Regions from separate parts of the Brevibacterium sp. BDJS002 genome, predicted to be linked through region 2. Evidence: riboswitches for the same ligand, from Rfam matches in the RefSeq annotation. Region 2 holds a riboswitch; each other region holds the start of a gene.
What was found. Region 2 has a riboswitch for thiamine pyrophosphate ahead of PGC08_RS03795 (TenA family protein). Riboswitches for the same ligand answer to the same signal wherever they lie in the genome.

Region 1: it holds a riboswitch for thiamine pyrophosphate, as region 2 does, so the genes downstream of both, thiM (hydroxyethylthiazole kinase) here and PGC08_RS03795 (TenA family protein) in region 2, are expected to answer to the same signal.
Region 3: it holds a riboswitch for thiamine pyrophosphate, as region 2 does, so the genes downstream of both, PGC08_RS05530 (ECF transporter S component) here and PGC08_RS03795 (TenA family protein) in region 2, are expected to answer to the same signal.

The regions. Positions count from the first base shown of each region.
Region 1 covers NZ_CP116392.1:3,199,348-3,205,921, forward strand. The annotation lists gene PGC08_RS14920 (DUF1648 domain-containing protein) at 483-1,016, shown strand; gene PGC08_RS14925 (TenA family protein) at 1,020-1,751, opposite strand; gene thiD (bifunctional hydroxymethylpyrimidine kinase/phosphomethylpyrimidine kinase) at 1,846-2,712, opposite strand; gene thiE (thiamine phosphate synthase) at 2,709-3,428, opposite strand; gene thiM (hydroxyethylthiazole kinase) at 3,425-4,291, opposite strand; TPP riboswitch at 4,279-4,382, opposite strand; gene PGC08_RS14945 (sugar ABC transporter permease) at 4,649-5,860, opposite strand; gene PGC08_RS14950 (ATP-binding cassette domain-containing protein) at 5,857-6,574, opposite strand, start outside.
Region 2 covers NZ_CP116392.1:820,509-827,082, forward strand. The annotation lists gene PGC08_RS03775 (aminotransferase-like domain-containing protein) at 1-803, shown strand, start outside; gene PGC08_RS03780 (DMT family transporter) at 913-1,878, shown strand; gene PGC08_RS03785 (phytoene desaturase family protein) at 1,850-3,328, opposite strand; gene PGC08_RS03790 (uridine kinase) at 3,376-4,098, opposite strand; gene PGC08_RS03795 (TenA family protein) at 4,100-4,810, opposite strand; TPP riboswitch at 4,810-4,915, opposite strand; gene PGC08_RS03800 (VOC family protein) at 4,950-5,312, shown strand; gene PGC08_RS03805 (HutD family protein) at 5,359-5,874, shown strand; gene PGC08_RS03810 (hypothetical protein) at 6,286-6,574, shown strand, end outside.
Region 3 covers NZ_CP116392.1:1,189,596-1,196,169, forward strand. The annotation lists gene PGC08_RS05505 (class I SAM-dependent methyltransferase) at 1-254, shown strand, start outside; gene PGC08_RS05510 (putative quinol monooxygenase) at 318-638, shown strand; gene PGC08_RS05515 (hypothetical protein) at 712-1,257, shown strand; gene PGC08_RS05520 (energy-coupling factor transporter transmembrane component T family protein) at 1,296-2,177, opposite strand; gene PGC08_RS05525 (ABC transporter ATP-binding protein) at 2,161-3,651, opposite strand; gene PGC08_RS05530 (ECF transporter S component) at 3,651-4,271, opposite strand; TPP riboswitch at 4,304-4,412, opposite strand; gene PGC08_RS05535 (FN3 domain-containing metallophosphoesterase family protein) at 4,553-6,475, shown strand; gene PGC08_RS05540 (universal stress protein) at 6,516-6,574, opposite strand, start outside.

The DNA.
Region 1 (6,574 bases), 1.8 Mb from region 2:
CCAAGGTCGTCTCCGGCCTGGTCGGGCGGAGACGGTTGCGGCTCCGTCCCCTCACAGGCATTCACTCGCGAGCATTCACACGCGCGGAACCGGAAATGGCATGCAGGCCACTTGTTGCCAGGTGGACCTATCTTTCTTTTCGGGCCGGGAGGAAAATGGAGACATGCATTCGATACGGGTGTGAGGAGGCCGTCATGGATCTGCTGATTCTATTCATCATGGGTATGTGTTTCGCTACCGTCGTGTTCTTCGTCGGACGTTTTGCCTGTCCGCGACACGACCGAGTCCCCCTGATAGAAGTCGACCATGTGCTCCTGTGGACCACCCTGCGTCGCGGTTGGCATGCGATGGGCTCATTGGGCCCCACGCCTCCGGGCAGAAGCGGTCCATCAGGGAGCCATCCGGCCTGATCTCTCCCGACACCGGGCACCAGGCTATCGGGCACCCGACACTTGGCACCGGGCACCGGATAGCCTGGCAATGTGCCTTCCTCAACGAGACCGAATCCGAGCCGGCGCCCTGGAACCGCTGCGTTGATCTTCGCAGCGGCGTCCCTGGCGGTGCTCATCTCTACCGCGTTCTGGGTTTGGTTCAATGCACCCGACCAGGTGCCGAGCCATTTCGGGGCAAACGGTCAACCTGACGACTGGGCGTCGAAGGGTGAGGTATTCGCGTGGCTCGTTCCTTTGGGAGTGGGACTCTCGGTGCTGCTCTCAATTCGCTCGATCTTTGAGAAGATGCCGCTCAGCCTCGTCAACATTCCGCACAAGGAGTACTGGATACAACGCGGCGAACGCGTCTATCTCTTCGACTGTCTGATGGAGTTCATGCGAATCACCGCTGGTGCCTGCGCTCTGCTGTTCGCCTTGTCTCTTGTGCAGACGCTCAGCGTCGGGTTAGGCAGATCGTGGCCGGAACCCCTTGTCTTCCTCCCGACCGGCATCTTCCTTGCCATCGTCGCAATCGCACTGTGGAATCTCCTCCGCCGTCTCAAGCCAGACGTCACCGACGACTAGTGCTCAACTCTGCGGCACGAACACTCCTGCATCCCAGCCTTGGAGCGCATGGGCAGAGGCCCAGAAGTGAAGTTCGTACACACAGGCCTGCTCGAACGTGGCACGCATTCTTGCGGCCACTTCGGCGGGGGCATTGGTGAGTTCCTGCTCAAGCAGCTGCACGGCCTGCCGGGTCGACTCATCGAATTCAGGTGAGTCGTAGGTCTGGACCCAGGTGCGGTAGGGGTGGTCAGCACTCATCTGGCCGGCCCGTTCGACGAGGACCTTGCCCATGTGTGCGTAGACCCAGAAGCACGGCAGCACTCCGGCCACGCCTTCGCCATAGGAGCGGCTGGCAGCGGTGGCCACGAGGTAGGACACGTAGCCCAAGGTGGTGGGTGAGGCCTTGAAACCGGCTCCGCTGCTGACGAGTTCATCGTGGGACGCGGCCAGGCGAGAATCGGCGAGCAGCTCACCGTGCATCTCCTCTTCCACACTGATGGCCTCGGCTGCCGAACTGGCCCAGAATCGTGCTTCGTCCCGGTCGTTGGCTCCGGCGGCGAGGAAGGACATCGCCTTCGCGTAACCGGTGAGGTAGATGCCGTCTTGGATGATGTAGTTCGTGAAGGCCTTCACATCGAGGCTGCCCTCGGCGAGCTGGCCGAGGAAGGGCAGGCGCTCGATCTGTTCGACGATCGGGCGGACACGGTCCCACAGCTGAGTGGTCTGGGGGCCTGCGGAAAAGTCTGTCGTCATTGATATCTCCCTTGTTCAGGGGACCTCGGCGGTCCCACAGCGTCTTTGAGCGGTATTCGGATGGCAAGCCCATCCGGGTGTGTGACTGGTTGTTCTAACGGCGGACGATGTCGACCTGGTGGTCGACGGGTCCGTGAGCGCCCTTCGGATCGAAGCTGACCTGCCAGTTCGCGGCGGACTTCAGCGCCCGAGCCAGATAGTTCAGGGCATTGTCGACGGCTTCGTGGAGGAGATCCGAGCTCACATCGTCAACTGCACGTGCACGCTTGAGCACGGCCACCTCGGCGGTGATCGCGGCCGACAATGTGCACCCGGTTCCGTGCGTATTCGGTGTCTCCACTCGTGGGTGGGTGAACTCAGTGACCGTGCCTTCTGCGGTGACGAGAACGTCGGCGACATCGCCCTCGATCGCGTGCCCACCCTTGAGCAGCACCGCGCGCGGTCCGCGGTGGACGAGCTGTCTGGCCTGGACCAACATCTCCTGCGGGTTCTTCGCCACGGGCTCGTCGTCGCCGACCAGCAGCGCAGCTTCGGGCAGGTTCGGGGTGATGAGGTCGGAAACCGGGAGCAGATGATCGCGGACGGCGGTCACGGCATCGACCTCGAGGAGGCGGTGCCCGGACGTCGCGACCATGACCGGGTCCACGGTGTAGAAGCCCAGCTGGCCCTGGGCCGCTCGTGCGACGACGAGTTCGACGAGGGAGCGTGAGCCGAGCATCCCCGATTTCGTGGCATCGACGGGCATATCGTTGAGCACACTGTCGAGCTGGTCGGAGACGAAGTCATCGTCGATTCCATAGACCCGCGAAACGCCGTGCGTGTTCTGCGCGACCAGAGCGGTGATGGCCGTGGTGCCCAGCACCCCGCGGGCCGTGAAGGTCTTGAGGTCGGCGTGGATGCCGGCTCCCCCACTGGGGTCGGTGCCTGCGATGGACAGTGCGATGGGTGGCCGTGTGGTCACTGAGCTGCCTCCGCGAGTCCGACGCCGAATTCCGCGAGCAGTTCTTCGGCTGCGGCACGCGGATCCTCGGCGCGGCAGATGGCAGAGACCACACAGATCCCGAGCAGACCGCGGCCCCTCAGTTCGGCGGCACGATCGGTGCTGATCCCTCCGATGGCAACCGCGGGAAGTCCCGCTTCACCCACAAGCTCGCCGAGGCGGTCGGGCCCGATCCCGTCGGGTGCGTCGGTTTTCGTCGTGGTGTCGTAGACGGGCCCGATGCCGACGAGGTCGACGACGCCGGATTCCCGGGCGGCTACGAATTCGGTGCTGTTGGCCGCCGACAGCCCGAGCAGCGGTTCTGGGCCGATGAGTTCGCGTACTTCTTCGACCGGGGTGTCGGACTGTCCGACGTGAATGTGGACTTCTACTCCCTCGGCGAGGAGTCGCTGGGCGACCGCGACTCGGTCGTTGAGGACGATGGGGACACGACGGTTCGTGTCGACCAGAACGCTGTCGACGGCTGCGATGACCTCACGAGTCAACGTGTAGAACGCATCGTCGTCGATGTCCTTGTCGCGGACTTGCACGATCCCCACTCCCCCGCCCACAGCCTCGCGGACGGTATCGGCGACGCTGCGTCCAGCTTCGCGGCACTGTGCCGAATCGGTGACGAGGTAGAGCCGAGCGTCGATTCCGGCCAGGCGGGTGTTCGCCTCGGGAGACGAGGCGCTCATGACTGTGCTCCGTCGATCGCCTCGGCGTCGATCGCACTTGATTCGACCCTGTCTGATTCGACGTGGACCCCAGCCAGATCATCACCCGTGATCGTGTGCAGCGCATCGAGGAAGTTCACGGAGAAGCTGCCGGGTCCGCGTGCACCCTCGGCGGCGGTCTCACCGGCGACCTTGAAGTGAGCGTGGGCTGCGACCACGGCCTCGAACCTCGCCGAGGCGGTCGTTGCGCCCACGAGATACGCGGCGGTGACTGCGCCGAGAGAGCATCCGGTGCCGATGACCAGCGGCATAAAGGAGTGTCCCCCATCGAGGCGGGCGACATGGTCGGCCCCGTCGAAGTGAGCGACGATCGCGTCCTTGGGACCTGAGACGGCAACGATTGCTCCGGTGGACTTGGCCAGTTCGGCCGCGGCCGGAATCACCGCATCAACCTCGTCGGTGGAGTCCACTCCCCGACCACCCAGGCCCACTCCGGCCAGTGCCGCGATCTCGGAGGCGTTGCCACGGATGGCAGTGGGTGAAGAGTTCGCCGCGCGACGGATTCGTGTGGTCCGGAAGTCGACCGCCCCAATGCTCACCGGGTCGAGGACCCACGGCTTGGAGTCTTCATTGGCTGCGTCGATGGCGGCGTCAGCGGCAAGGAACTGCTGATTCGTGGCGGTGCCGAAGTTGACCAGCAGTCCGCTGGAGATGCGCGTGAACTGTGCGGCATCGGCCTCGTGGTCGAGCATCGCCGGGGCGGCACCGACGGCCAGGAGCACGTTGGCGCTGAATTGCTGCACAACGGTGTTCGTGATGCATTGGATGAGTGGATTGCTCGCACGCAGTCGTGCATTGGCAGAACGCAGGTCGAAGTCAACCATGACGATCCCTTCGCTAGTATGGCCCAGATCAGGTTCGATGGGTGTTCTCTCAGCCTCACGCGATCAACGTCAGGCACCCCATGTCATTGCCCACGACTGTATCAGCACGTCTGAAGTTGGGCGAAGCGGCAACGCTGAGGAGCGCGAGCGGAAACCTGAGAAGGGCAAACCGGAACCCGGGCCCACCTCGGCGCCTATATGCCAACACATCGAGCGGACCACTGATCATCGAGGGCACCAGTTGCAACTGGTACTTTCGACGCTCAGTGGTCCGCTCGATGAGCTTGCTTGGCGAGAGGGCGACCGGCGCTAACCGCGACCGGCACTAACCGTGACCCTCGCTAACCCCGACGTTCGCTAACCCCGTCCGACGTACCTTTGTCCGCGGCGGCTCAGTGCGTCGATGACGACGGCCGTGAGCAGGACGAGCGCGGTGATGATCTGCTGTGCATCGGAGTTGAAGCCGATGAGGTAGAGACCGTTGTTGATCGCACCGACGACCAGGGCACCGAGTACGGCTGCCCAGGCTGTACCGCGACCACCGAAGAGCGAGGTGCCCCCGATGACCGCTGCGGCGATCGCGTTGAGCAGGTCCTGTGTGCTCACCAGCGTCGATCCCGCGTTGGTCGTCACACCGGTCTTGATGAAGCCGAACAATGCGGCCAGCACACCGGCGGCCATGAACACGCTGATGCGCACCCAAGTCACCCGAATGCCCGCACGTCTGGCGGCTTCGACCTTGCCGCCGACCGCGTAGATCGAGCGCCCGTACTTGGTCTTGCGCAGCACCAGATCGATGACGATCGCGATGACGATCATGAGGAAGAACGGCATCGCCAGACCGAAGTCCTGGTTGACCAGGATGAGGAACCCGAACACGACGACGGTGAGGATGGCAATGCGCACGATCACCGAGGTCCAACTGGGACTGTCGAGTCCCTCGTTGTGACGGCGCAGCTTCGAGTAGATGATCCCCGCACCGAAGCCGATGACGGCGACTGCCCCGAATACGTAGGCCCAGATCGCCGGGAAGTAGAAGCTCGCAAAGTCGAAGGCGAAGGTGTCGGCCATCGACAGGTTCTTCTGCACGCCCAGAGTGGTCAACGTCAGCCCGGTGAACGCCAGCAACCCTGCCAAAGTGACCACGAAGGCCGGTATCCCGACCACCGCGAAGAACCAGCCCTGGATCGCGCCGACGACGAGACCCAATACCAGCATGATGACCAGTGCGATCAGAGGCGGAACCCCTTGCCTGACCACCAACACACCCAGCAGTGAGGCGGAGAGCCCACCCAATTGCGCCAGCGACAGGTCGATCTCGCCGAGGAGCAGGATCAGGTTGATGCCCAACGCCAGGATCGCGAGGAACGCGACCTGCGTGGACAGGTTGACCAGGTTGGCCGGTGAGATGAACTTGCTGTTCGCCGATTGGAAGACGATGACGATGACGATGAGCGCCAGAATCACCGGAAATGAGCCGAGCTGGCCCTCCTTGACTCGACGCACGAATGTCGCGAAGAACCCCTCGCTCGAAATGCGTTCGTCGGTGATGAACGAGTTGCGGGTCATCGGCGCTCACCCCTCCGGGTCGCTCGCTGAGTCACGACATTGTCGTTGGCTCCCGTGATCGCGGCGACCAGCACGTCCGTGCGCTCGTCACCGGGGAAGTCACCGGCATCCTTGCCCAAGCGCAGAACGTGGACGCGGTCGCACACGGCCTGCACATCGGCCATGTTGTGGCTGACCAAAAGCACTCCGAGGTCGCGTTCTCGCAGGCGCTCGATGAGGTTGAGCACCTCGGCGGTCTGTGCCACACCGAGCGCCGCCGTCGGCTCGTCCAACATCACGATCGATGGTTCGCCGAGGAGGGACCTGGCAATCGCGACCGTCTGACGTTGTCCGCCGGAGAGAGCCGCGATCGGCACCCTCACGCTGGGGATCTTGGCCGAGAGGCTGCGCAGCAGCTCCCAGGATTTGGCCTCCATGGTGACCTCGTCGAGAACACCGCCGCGGGTCTTCTCGTGGCCGAGGAACAGGTTGGCGACGACGTCGAGGTTCTCGCACAGCGAGAGGTCCTGGAAGACTGTCGCGACTCCCGCCTTCTGCGCGTCCTTCGGCGCCGCGAATTTCTGGGACCGCCCGCCCAGGATGATCTCACCTTCGTCGGCGCCGTGGACTCCGGCGATGACCTTGACCAGGGTGGATTTGCCCGCGCCGTTGTCGCCGACGAGTCCGACGACTTCGCCGCGGCCGATGGTCAGGTTGATATCGGTCAGTGCCTGG
Region 2 (6,574 bases):
TCATCGCCTTTAACCCCTGCCAGCCCGAGTACGCCGCCGTCGACATGGACTCCGAAGGCATGGACGTCGACGCCCTCGAAGCAACATTGCGGTCAACGGAGAACGTCAAGTTCATCTACGTCATCCCCGACTTCCAGAATCCGACGGGAGTCACGCTCAGCCTCGAGCGGCGCCGACGCCTGATCGAGCTAGCCAACGAATACGACGTCCTCATCCTCGAGGATTCGCCCTACCGCGAACTCCGGTTCGAAGGTCAGCAGCTGCCGACGCTGCGCTCGCTGGACACGGAGAACCGGGTCATCCACCTCGGCAGTTTCTCCAAGATCCTCGCCCCAGGCGTGCGCCTGGGGTGGGTGAGCGCGGCACCGGAGATCCTCGACAAACTGGGCCTGCTCAAGCTCGCTGCCGACACGCAGTCGTCGACCCTGAACATGACCGCCACGACCAGGTTCTTAGAGTCCTTCGACATCGACGCCCACATTGAACGCGCCCGTGCCGTCTACCGCGCCAAGCGCGATCTCATGCTCTCGTCGATGGCCGAGCATTTCCCCGCCGAGGTGGCTGTGACCACTCCTGAAGGCGGGCTTTTCACCTGGGTGACCTTCCCCGAAGGCTTCGATGCGGAGGCGTTCATGGCCGAACATGCCCTGCCCGAAGCCGGAGTCGCCTACGTGCCCGGAGGATCGTTCTTCCCGGCCGAACAACGCAGCAACTATGCCCGGTTCAGTTACTCGGGTCAGTCTGACGAGGAGATGGTCGATGCCCTCACCCGGCTGGGCGGGATACTCCGCGACCACATCTGAGCGAGATCATCAACGATCGTCACCGAGCCGGACCGGGGGCGAACGCGGGTAGCCGACGAAACGCGGCTGAGGTAGTGCCAAATCGCAGCCGCGGGCATACGGTCAGCATATGACCGTCAAACCCAGGGTCGCTCCAGCGCCGGAGGCACCCACAGCACTCGCCGCTTCGGCGGTGCTCGCGGGTGCGCTGTGCCTGTCGATCTCAGCGATCCTAGTCAAGCTCGCGGGCGTGGATGCGGCGACGACCGCCGTGCTGCGGTGCGCGATCGCCGTCATTGCACTCATCCCGTTGGCGCTTCTTGAACGTCGGCGTCACGGCGGTCTTTCGCGATCGGGCATCCTCTGGGCGATTGCGGCCGGAGTTGCGCTGGGCATCGACTACATTGCGTGGACGGCGTCGATCTACCTCGTGGGTGCCGGCGTTGCGACCGTGCTCGTCAACGTCCAGGTCATCGTTCTCCCGCTGCTGGCTCTGATCATCGACCGTGAGCGTGTGAGTGTTCGGTTCCTCATCTCCCTGCCGTTGATGCTCATCGGCGTCGGCCTGGTGGGCGGGATCGTGACCCTGGCCGAGGTGGGGGACAACGCCGTACTCGGCACAGTTCTCGCCCTCATCGCCGGGATCGGATACGGCGTGTACATGTTCCTCACCCGACGAGGGACGAGGCGCAAGGCCGAGGGAACGATTCAGCCGCTAGCCTGGGCGACCGCCTCGGCGGCGGTGACATCGGCGGTCATCGCCCAGTTCACCGGCGGCCTCCATCTCACCGGGATCGGCCCAAGCGCGTGGATGTACCTCATCGCTCTGGCCCTGCTGGGGCAGGTGGTGGCCTGGCTGCTCATCAATCGGGGAAGCGTCCGGCTGGTGCCGTCGATGACGGCGAGCCTGCTGCTCATCCAACCCGTGCTCGCCCTCGTCCTCGCGGCGCTGATCCTCGGCGAGCAGCTCACCGTGGGCCAGGCACTTGGTGCCGGCCTCGTCGTCGTGGCGGTCGCTGTGGCCAATGGTGTGTGGCGGAGGCATTCGCGCCGCCGACGGCAGATCCTCAGGGAGCCAGGCTCGGGGCCTCGGTGATGCCGAACTGCGTCTTCAGCGCTCGCTGAGCCGCGAACCAGCCGTTCATGCCGTGCACGCCGGGTGCGGGTGGGGTCGCGGCCGAACACAGGTAGGCACCGGGGACGCCGAGGCCGTAGTTGTCCCAGCTGGTGCGTGGGCGGGCCATCATCCGGTAGAAGGAGACGAGCCCGGTGGCGATGTCGCCGCCGATGTAGTTCTGGTTGTGCCCGGCCATCTCTGATGCGGGAATCGAGTTGTACGTGACGATGGTGTCGCGGAAACCGGGGGCGAAGCGTTCGATCTGATCGATGATGTACTGGGCCGGATCGAGAGGGCAGTCGAAGGGGACATGAGCATACGTCCACAATGGGCGCAGGCCGCCCACCTCGCGCGATGGGTCGAACACAGTGGGGTCGGAGACCAGGCTGACCGGGTGAGCGGGCATGCGTCCGGCGATCACGTCCGCCTCGGCGGCGGCCATCTGCGCCCGGGTACCACCGACGTGGATGGTGCCGGCCCGGTTGATGTTGGGATCGGCCCAGGGCACGGGTCCGTTTAGGACGAAGTCGACCTTGGCCGCGGCGTTGCCCTGCTTGAAGCTGCGCAGCGACCTGTCGACCTTGGCCGGGATGAGACCGGAGAAGATCTGTGCGGCATTGAGCGCCGAGGTGTCGAGGAGGTACGCGCGAGCCGCCGGCATATCGGAGACGTGATCGATGCGCGCATTCGTCGTCACCGAACCGCCGTGTGCTTCGAGGTCGGCGACCATGGCATCGATGATCGCCTGCGAACCGCCGACAGGGGAGGGCCAGCCGCCGGCGTGGGCAATGGTCGAGAGCATTGTGGCCGTGGCGGCTGTGCCCATGGATGGCAGCCCGCCGATCGCGTGGGCGGCGACACCGGTGAACAGGGATTGAGACGTCTCATGGGACAGCGGAATGTTCCAGGCCGGGCTGGCCTGGGTCAGCAGCCGCAGCCCGAACTTCACCACATTGGCGATGCCGGGAACGTCGCGCAGCGTCTCCGGGATGGAGCGCTTGTCGCCCAGCGACAGCCAGATCGCATCATCGACGCGCTCGAGCAGTGGGGCGAAGAAACGCCGCCATTCGGGACCGGCCGCGCCGAGGTGGTCGACCGTGGTCTCGAGATCGTGGAAGGCCAGCGCGGCTGGCTGATTGTCGAGCGGTTGAGCGTAGGAGACCTCGGGGGTGGTGAACTCGAGACCCCGGGCGCGCAGGTCGAAGTCGACGAAGAACGGGCTCGAGATCGCCAGCGGGTGCACGGCCGAGCAGATGTCATGGGTGATGCCGGGGGCCAGTCCCAGGTCAAGGGTGCGGGCGCCGCCGCCGATGGTCGACTGGGCCTCATACACCTGCACGGACAGGCCCGCCCGAGCCATGGTGACCGCGGCGGCCATGCCATTGGGCCCGGATCCGACGACAACGGCATCTACCTCAGCATTGCTCATGGGCTCAGTCTAGGGGAGGGGACTGACACGCTTTGGTTGGCTGTCTCCTAGTCCTCGGCAACTGTGTTCTCGGTCCTTGGGTTCCCCGCTGACTCCTCAGAGAGTCGCCGCAGGGTGGGGAGCTCGAGATCTTCGTTGTCGAAAATCCACGTTGCCGACCTCCACGGCGAGCATTCTGCGAGATAGAGACGCTGGCCGCCGACATAACGATGGTTGGACTGTGACTCGGGGTCCGAATCATATGTGCCGGGGATTCGTTCGTTTCCCCGGGGTACTGAGACCGTAAAAGGAACCTGCACCCACACGCTCGCATCCCACAGATCGCGAAGTTCGGGCCGGTGGAGAAAGATCCCATCCACGAGGAGGACACAGTTCTGCGGCAGGTCGAGCTGTGCGGGTAAAACGGTCACGTCGGCATCAACATCCCAGAACGATGGAACCACCGATGCTCCCTGTCTGAACGGAATGACGACGGATCGGATGAAGGCTTCGTAGTCATAAGAGTCCCGGTAGAAGGAATCGGGCCCACGACCATTGGTGTATCTGACCGAGCGGGGATGGTGGAATCCGTCGATGCTCAGCGACGCAACCGGGCGAAGCCCGTCCTGGGCTGCCAGTTGGACCAATTCCTCGGCGAGGACGCTCTTGCCCGCTCCATCGAGCCCGTCAATGGCCACGAGGCTGCGCCCACCGGCAGCGGACTCTCGCACTTGCGAGAGCAGTCGGCAGAGCACTGCGGCGCGAGTGCCGTCTCCGTTGGTGTTCGGCATCTCACCCCTGCACATACGCCTCATCGAAGAAGGCCAACTCCAATTCGACCGCTCGGTGCCAGATGCGCGACAACCTGTCTCGCACCGCGGCGGATTCCGCGTCCTCGCCAGTGGGGAAGACTCGCTCGAGTTCGTCGATGAGGAACTGCACCCACGCCCGGAAATCCTCACCACGGTGCAATTCGATCCACCCGGAATGGACTCGGCGTACAGGCATCGGTTCCGAGCGCTCGCCCCAATCGAGGTAGAGCCATTCGGCGATGACGAGCACGACCAGCAGGTCCGCGTAGGACGCCGAGTCGACGGCTTCGTACATGAGGTCACGGAAGCCCTCAGTCGGCCCAGTCAGCTGGGGGTCAGCGTAGTCGGTGGCAGGGACACCCACCTCGGCGAAGGCCGTGAGGAAATACGAATCCTCGTCGGCTTCGAGGAACCCGAGCTGTTTGGCAAACCGCAGCTTCGGCCCTACGGCATCGCCATAGGCAACGCATGCGCCGAGCATCGAGAGAAACGATTCGAAGAACTGGTAATCCTGGATCAGGTACTTCCTCATCACGGAGTCGTCGACCGTGCCGGCAAACAGTTCGGTGACGAATCTATGCCCGACCGCGGCCTCCCAAGCGGAAGACGCCTCCGCTCTCAGCGCCGCAACAGGCCCTCCTGGGGTCAGCCGAATGCTGCTGATCGTGTGTTTCGTGTCGACATCGCTCATCGGTGTCACTCCTCACTTCCTCCGCCGGTGCTTACCGGATCAGGTTCGAAGGGTCTGCTTGCGCACTCTCAGCGTCAGTCTTCTGGCGCTCCCCTGTGGTGTTTCGAGCCTAGCATCGGCGGCGCGTAGACTCACGACCATGGCTATCGCAAAGCAGCCCGTCATCGTCATCGATGCTCCCGACGCCGGTGAACTCGCGGAATTCTACGGAAAACTCCTCGACTGGCAGGTCAGAGTCGATGACGATGGCACCTGGGCAGAGATCACATCCGAATCCTGGCCCCCGATCTGCTTCCAGCAGGTTGAGGACTACCACGCACCCAGCTGGCCGGGGCAGTCCCACCCGCAGCAGATGCACATCGATGTCGTCGTCGATGACCTCGACGTCGCCGAGGCTGCCGTGGTCGAACTCGGTGCAGGGAAAGCCGTCGACCAGCCGGGGGACACCTTCCGCGTCTTCCTCGACCCGGCAGGCCATCCGTTCTGTCTCGTCCTGAACTGACGTTCTCACCAGCAGCCTCGAGCTGAGTCGAGACTAGAGTGATCACATGCACGTGATCACCTCTTTCGACGACCTCGAACCGGTTCCGTGGGCCAATGGGGCAGGGGAGACGACCGAGCTCGTCTCACTCATCCAGTCCCAGGCTCTGACCCCGAACCTTCGACGCTGGCGCCTGAGTATTGCGCGATTGGACCGTCCTGCTGCGTTCTCGCCGCTGCCGGGCTTGGCGCGGACCTTCCTCCCCATCGGCGCCGAGGTGGCCCTTGAGATCGATGGACAGGTGCACTCAGTGACGCCGGCAGCGCCGGTGAAATTCCGTGGGGAGCAGAACGTCTCCCTCAGCAGTCTGGAAGAGCCGTGCTTCGCGCTCAACCTCATGGTCGAGACGGATGACCAGGCCACCTCGGAGCAAAATGCCCTACAGATGACGACACAATTCACCGGTTCGGCGCTGTTCGCAGTCACCTTGGAATCGGGCCCCGGATACCCGAAATTCCAGCTGCTGGAACTCGAGCAGACGAACGTACTTCCGGGCCACCTCGGCGTGGCCATTCTGCACTGAAAAACGGGGCGTCGTGGGCGCCCGTTTTGGACCTGCGAATATCCTGCAAAGCGCCTGTCCTGTGCGTCACACAGGTCGGTATCATCGCAGGTCAGCGACCACAGAGTGGCCGTCTTCTCACAGCGTTGTCCCAGCCTTCGAAGAGGAGGGTCAGGAACCCCGAAAACAGCCAGCCGATACTGGACTCAGAGACCAGTCATCGGAGGTATTTTGGTGTCGAATCAGCATGAGTCATGCAGACTGAATGAGCAAGAATGCACAGCGGCCGCGCAGGCGTCTCAGACCCTGCCTCTGATCACCGAAGAACTCGCCGCCACACATGCCAGAAACACCCAGTCGGCACCGACGGCGACCTCGCTTGTGACCACACCGGTGATGCCACCGAATCCGATCCGACGCGAAGAAGCGCCGGTGCCAACTACGTCGACCGAGTCGGCGACTCGGATGATGCAGGAGAACACCACAGCCGTCGACGAATCGACTGCGAAGGACGAAGTCGTTGAGAAGGAAAAGAAGGAGAAGAGCGCCAACAGGGTTTCAGCGACTCAGCTCCTTGCCGGTGCTGCCGCCGCAGCCACCTCATCGGTCATCGGCGGACAACTGGGTGTCGCCGGAACGGTCGTCGGCGCAGGCGTTGCCAGCATCATCACCGGCCTCGCGGTGACTCTCTATACGAGCAGCCTCGACAAAGGCAAAGAGA
Region 3 (6,574 bases), 370 kb from region 2:
TCTGCGCCGGCAACGTCCTGTCCTTCCTCGACCCGGCCTCACGTCGCCAGACCTTGTCGAACATCAAATCGACGCTGAAGCCCGGTGGACGCTTCGTTGCCGGCTTCGGAGCCGGCCGCGGCTATGACTTCGCAGACTTCATCGACGATGTGAAGTCGACCGGCATGCTCGTCAACCTCAAGCTGGCCACCTGGGAGCTCCACCCCTTCGAACCAGACAGCGGATTCCTCGTCCTCATCGCCGAGCGCGTGTGAGAGATGCGGCGAATATGATTTGCTGGAACAGACAGAGCCAATTCGAGATGAAGTGAGGTCAGCATGATTTTCATCGTTGTGAAGTATGACGTGAAGCCCGAAAGCGTCGAGAAGTTCCCCGAAGCGGTGCGCACCTTCACCGAGGCGACACGGTCGGAGCCGGGCAACCTGTGGTTCGAATGGTCCAAGAGCCTGGAGAAGGACAACGAGTTCGTCCTCGTCGAAGCATTCACCGACGAAGGGGCAGAACCTCACGTCAAGAGCGATCACTTCGCCGCCGGACTCGAAGCCATGCGCCCCCACCTGGCATCGACGCCGAAGATCATCTCGCGCAAGATCGACGGCGAAGGCTGGGACGAAATGGGCGAACTCCAGATCGACTGATCGGCACCTTCCTCTCACCGCCTGCATTGCGACGACCCTGTTGAAATGGGTCTGGGTTGCCTAGACTTCTCCCATGGCAACCAAAGCGATGAATGTGCAGGCGATCGAGAAAGCCCTCGGCGAACCCTGGGCTGACACTCGGGCCCGCCTCGAAGCGGCTGGGGGAGCGTCGGCGAGTCACAAGGAACTCGCCGACGCCCTCTACCCGCAGTTCGACGGGGTCGTAGAAAAACACGGGTGGTGGGTCCAAGGCGCGGTCGTGGCCTATGAGCAGGAGATCGGCAGACGTGTGCCGGGCCAGCGCGCCGACGGAACCTTCGACGTCGCAGTCTCGCGCACCGTGACCGGTACGCGAGACGATGTCATCACCCGCTTCGCCTTCCTCATCGACGAGGGAACGCTGGCAGGCGTGGCTCTCGACGGTGAGGCGCGCACCTCGACGACTGAGAAGCGTTCCTTCTGGCGGGCGAATCTCGAGGACGGAACCAAGTTCGAGGCCGCGGCCGAACCGAAGGACGAAGGCAGGACGATGCTGGTGCTCACCGCGTCGAAGCTGCCCAGCACCGAGGCCCTCGAGGAGCGGCGAGCCGCGCTCAAGGAGCTCCTCGGGCAGCTCTGAGTATGCGATCGCCTGTGGCTGGCGGGACCTTCAGTGCCTCAGCCGCCGACGATCGGATTCCACGTACCGAACGCATGCGCGGCCACGATCGCGAGAACGCAGACGGCCACTGACACCGTCACAGCCACACCATCCCCGGCGCCGAAGGTCGAGCGCCTGCGCCAGGTCCGTCCGGGACGACCGAACGCCCTGCCCTCCATGGCCATGGCCAAAGTGGTACCGCGTCGGATCGACTGCACCAGCAGCACGAAGATACCGGCGAAGAGACTCCCCGTGCGCCGCACGATCGAACCCCCGGCGAGGCCCCTGGCCCGTCTGGCCATCGCCAAAGTCTGCCATTCGCTGACAAGCAGCCCGAGCAGTCGGCTCGCCGCGAGCACCGAGACGACGACCACCTCGGGCAGGTGCAGCCGCTGGATGAGCACATCCGCGAGGTCACGAGGATCAATGGTGGAGGCCAGGACGATGAGCGGAATAGCCAAGGCCAAGGCACGCAGGAAGATCGCGGCCGCTGCCTCGAGAGAACCCGTCGTCATCAGGACCGGACCGAGGTCGATGACCACCGCACCGGTCTTCTCTGCCAGAATCGCCGTGCCCCACGCCGCCAGAAGTGCGCCGAGAGGCAGGAACCACAGACGCTTGAGTGCAGCTATCAGGTCCAGCCCCGTCGTCGGCAGTGCGAGCAGGCAGAACCCCAGGACGACTCCCGCCGAGACCATGTCGATGCTCAACAGTGTTCCGACCATGAGGATGAGCGCCACAGCGATCTTCGTCAGCGGATTGCATCTGACCAGTGCCGTGGTGCGCACCAAGGGAATGAGCTGGCCGGGATCATGCACCGCGACCTCGGTGCCCGTGGCAACTGTGGCTCGCCCAGCCGGATCGGTGTGCTCGATCGCGTGCTCACGCAATTCGCTCACCTGCCTTCGTCCTCCGACTCAACTCGACCCGCCTGGCCCCGATGGCGTCGAGGAACGCATGGTCGTGGCTGACCGCGACCACGGCGGACCCGCGGGCAAGGACGTCGATGAACTGCTCGACCAGACCGGCCCAGGTCAGGGCATCCTGGCCGAACGTCGGTTCGTCGACGACGAGCACCTGCGGCCGCGGCGCCATCATGGCAGCCACCGACAGGCGACGCTTCTCACCGCCCGAGAGGCCCTGTGGATGGGCCTCGGCGAGCTTCTCAAGTCCCAGCACCTCGAGGAGTTCGGCGACGCGATCGTCGACCTCGGCACTCGACCATCCGGCCAGCCGCGGTCCCAAGGCCAGCTCCTCGGTCACACTCGAGCGCAGGAACTGATGTTCGGGTTCCTGGAACACCATCCCGATGCGAGGAGCCAGAAACGCTGAGGGCCACCGGAAGGGTCGGGCATGCTTGGCACCATCCCGCAGATTACCGACAGCTCTCACCTCTCCCTCGAATTCCCGGATGAGGCCGGCCAGGGTCAGCGCCAAGGTCGACTTGCCGGCCCCGTTGGCGCCGACGATGCCCAGGGCCTCACCGGACCGAACGGACAGATCGAGGCCGGTCGCCGCGGGAACCTTCGCGCCGGGGCGAGCCACACTGAGGCACTCAGTCGTCAGCACGACCTCGCCGTCGGGGTGGGGGAGCGGTTCCGCACCAGGCTGCACCGCAGGGTTGGAGGGTCCGGCCGTCTCCGGCACCCAGATCCCACACTCAACCAGCACCTCGGCGAGCGCAGGATCACCGAAGACCGACCTCGGCGGACCCTGGGCAAGCAGGCCCGCTGGGCCGAGGACGATCACGGTGTCCACGTGATCGAGCCACAGTCCGACCCGGTGTTCGACGATGACCATCGTCGCCGAGGTAGCCGCCTGGGTCTCGAGGACAGCATCCCGAACGGAGGCGGCGGAGTCCGGATCGATATTGGCCGTCGGCTCATCGAGGATGATCACCTGCGGTGCCATCGCGTGGATTCCTGCCAGCGCCAGACGCTGCTTCTGTCCTCCGGACAGTGCAGCGGTGGGATGGTCGTGGGGGAGACCCAGGCCCATTGCCGCAAGGGAAGTTGGAATGCGAGCGGCGATGACGTCGGCGGGCAGGCCCAGATTCTCCATGCCGAAGGCGACATCATCACCGACCCGGGAGAAGATCACCTGCGAATCGGGGTCCTGGAGGACCAGCCCGGTCTCACCTCGGCGCGGATCCGGTGGACGGTCACCGATGAGAAGCTGACCATCTGCCTCACCCGACTCGGCAGGCAGAACTCCGGCGGTCGCATGCAGGAGGGTGGTCTTACCTGCCCCGGACGGGCCGAGCAGAAGCACCTTCTCACCTGCTGCGATGTCCAGATCGAGGGGACCGACCGCGGGTTCATCACGGTCGGCATGGCGCCACGAGAACCCGCGGGCGCGAATCGGCAGGGCCATCAGCGCGCTCGGCCGGAGGCGAAGGCGCTCAGGGCCCCGGTCTTCGCGATCGCCCGGTAGGCGAACCAGGCGCCGATGCCGGAGATGACGATGCCGGAGATGATCGCGCACACGGCATAGGCAGCCTGGTAGCCGAACTGCCATTCGGCGTTGTACATGATGTTCTCGCTCACGGACATGAACGCGGCGGCCAGCAGCCCGGCCAAGCTCGTGACCCACAGGGTGAACCTGCGATAGCCGAAGGCCGCGAAGATGAGTTCGGCGCCGAGGCCTTGGATGAGTCCGGAGAGCAGAACGGTGGCTCCGAAGTGAGAGCCCAGCACCGCCTCGACGATGGCGGCGATCATTTCGCACAGCAGAGCGGCACCGGGTTTGCGGATAATGGCACCGGCCAGAGGGCCGGCGAGGACCCAGAGGCCGGCGATGAGGCCGATCGATGGAGGGAAGGCCTGGAACCCGAGTTCGAGGACCTTCCAGCTCAGGGCCAGGACCCAGAAGATGAGTCCGACGCCGATTCCCAGCACGGCGGTGACAACGTAGTCGACGACCCGCCACTGCTTCGTCGCCGGTACCTGGGAATAGTGGGGCGCGGTCTTCACAGCGGAATCCGGCGCAGTCATTTCTGGCATAGTGCCTCCTCATATCAAGGAGGGGTAGAAGAGTCTCGACTTCCTTCGGCGGTGCTAGCCGCATCAGGTTCGAGGGTCTGCAGCTTCATCTGCACTCTCAGCGCCCCTTTCGGCGCTCCCCTGTCGTGAGAACCACTGTACCCCAGTCGACGCGCAGAGCTCGTTACGGAAAGTTCACCTGCCGTTGACTCGGCGGTCGCACGTCGGCGGCGGAGCTTTCATTACCGACGGGTAGGAATATTCGGGTGAAAGCACAACACCTGAGATCTCCGATGAGTATTCTGTCCGTTTCGGCACTGCTGGCGGCTCTCGTCGCAGTACCTGTCCCTGCGCATGCCGGGCTCACACCTGCCGAGCCCACGCAATCGCCCTCGACCTCGCCCTCGACGCAGCCAGAGGCGGACGAGGAGTCCGCGATCTCCGATGTGGTGCTGCAGGTCGGGGCGGATGAGAGCGCTCGCAACCTGTCATGGATGAGCGAGAACTCCGGTGAGGGCGAGGTCCGCTGGGCTAAAACCTCGGAGCTTGAGGGCTCGGCTCTGCCCGAGGATGCCCATAGCGCCGAGACCAGCGACTCGGGCCTGTCGACCGATCTCAAGCGCCACTACAATCATGCGAGCATGACCGGTCTGGAGCCGGACACCGAATACTCCTACCAGGTCGGCAGCGAAGAGGATGGCTACTCAGCCGTGGCGCAGTTCGACACGGGTGGTTCCGGCGGCGACAGCGAATTCCTTGTCTTCGGTGACCCGCAGGTCGGTGCCGGCGGCGGGCAGCCTGATGACGCGACTGGTTGGGACAGGACCTTGAACTCGGGGCTGGAGACCGCGCAGGATCCGCGGTTCTTCTTCTCTCTGGGCGATCAGGTGAACTCAGCAGGTGACCAGGGGCAGTACGAGCAGTACCTGGCTCCGGAGGCGACTCAGGAAGTTCCGCAGGCGACGACGATCGGCAACCATGATGTCGCTTCGAAGTCCTATGAGCAGCACTTCAACCGCCCGAACGTGAGCAGCGACCACGGTGAAGGCGGACTCGTTGCGTCCGGCGGTGACTACTGGTTCATCGATTCGGGGGTTCTGTTCATCAATATCAACTCGAATGACTCCGACACCGACGAGCATGCGGAGTTCATCGATGAGGTCGTGGCCGAGCACGGGGACGAGGCGCGCTGGACGGTCCTCGGGTTCCACCATTCCATCTATTCGACCGCGACCCACAACAGCGACCTCGACGTGAAGCGGCTGCGTGAGGCGATTCCACCGGTGGCTGCGCGCAACGACATCGATCTCGTGGTGTCCGGTCACGACCACATCTACAACCGGACCTTCCTCATGGATGCCGAAGGCAAGAAGGTCGAGTCTTCCGATGCCGGTCTCGAGCAGGAGAAGGAGGAAGGGCAGACGATGTACCTGACTCTGACCTCGTCCTCGGGATCGAAATTCTACGACTATGTTCCGGGTCTGGATTGGGAGGCCAAGAGCGTCCACAACGACATCCCGGCCTTCACCCGAGTGCGGGTCAGCGACGAAGCGCTGCGCGCGACGACCTACGAGGTCCCAGCAGAAGGCGCGCAGCAGGCTGAAGCACAGGCGGCGTCCGAGAAGATCGACGATGTCGAGATCACCCGCTCCGGCGATGACGCACCCGAGCCGGGAACCGACGCCGGAGCAGACGCTGACGCAGAAGACGCTGCAGCAAGCTCCGACGGTTCCTCGGCAGACGCCGACAGTGCTTCGGCGGACGCGGATGGTGCTTCAGCCGAAGCGGACAGCGTGTCAGCTGAAGCCGACGGCGCGTCACCGGAGGCCGACGGCACTGATTCAAGCGACGGCTCGAACAGTGCGGATGCGGGCACCAGCTCGGACGGAGCTGAGTCCGACTCGGACTCGGACTCGGAACGTGCCGATTCTGACGCTGCGACTGCCGGCACGACTGACAACGACGGCACGACTGAGGCTGAAGGTACGACTGACAACGACGGCACAACCGAATCCGACGGCGCAGACGCGAACGCCGCCTCCGCTGCCCCCGCCGACTCCGGCACAACCTCGGCGAACTCAGATTCAGCTGCGGACGGCGGCGATCTGCCGCGCACCGGTACTCAGCTCGGACTGCCGATCGGCCTCGGTGCGGGCGCAGTCATCATCGGGGCCGTGCTGCTGCTCGTGTCCAAACGTCGCCGCAGCCTGCGCTGACGCAGCCGGCGCTGAGCCACTCTGCGCTGACGCGCTCGGCTCAGCTCGGAACGACCATGACCGGGCCATCGGCATGATGGAGGACTCCGCGTGACACCG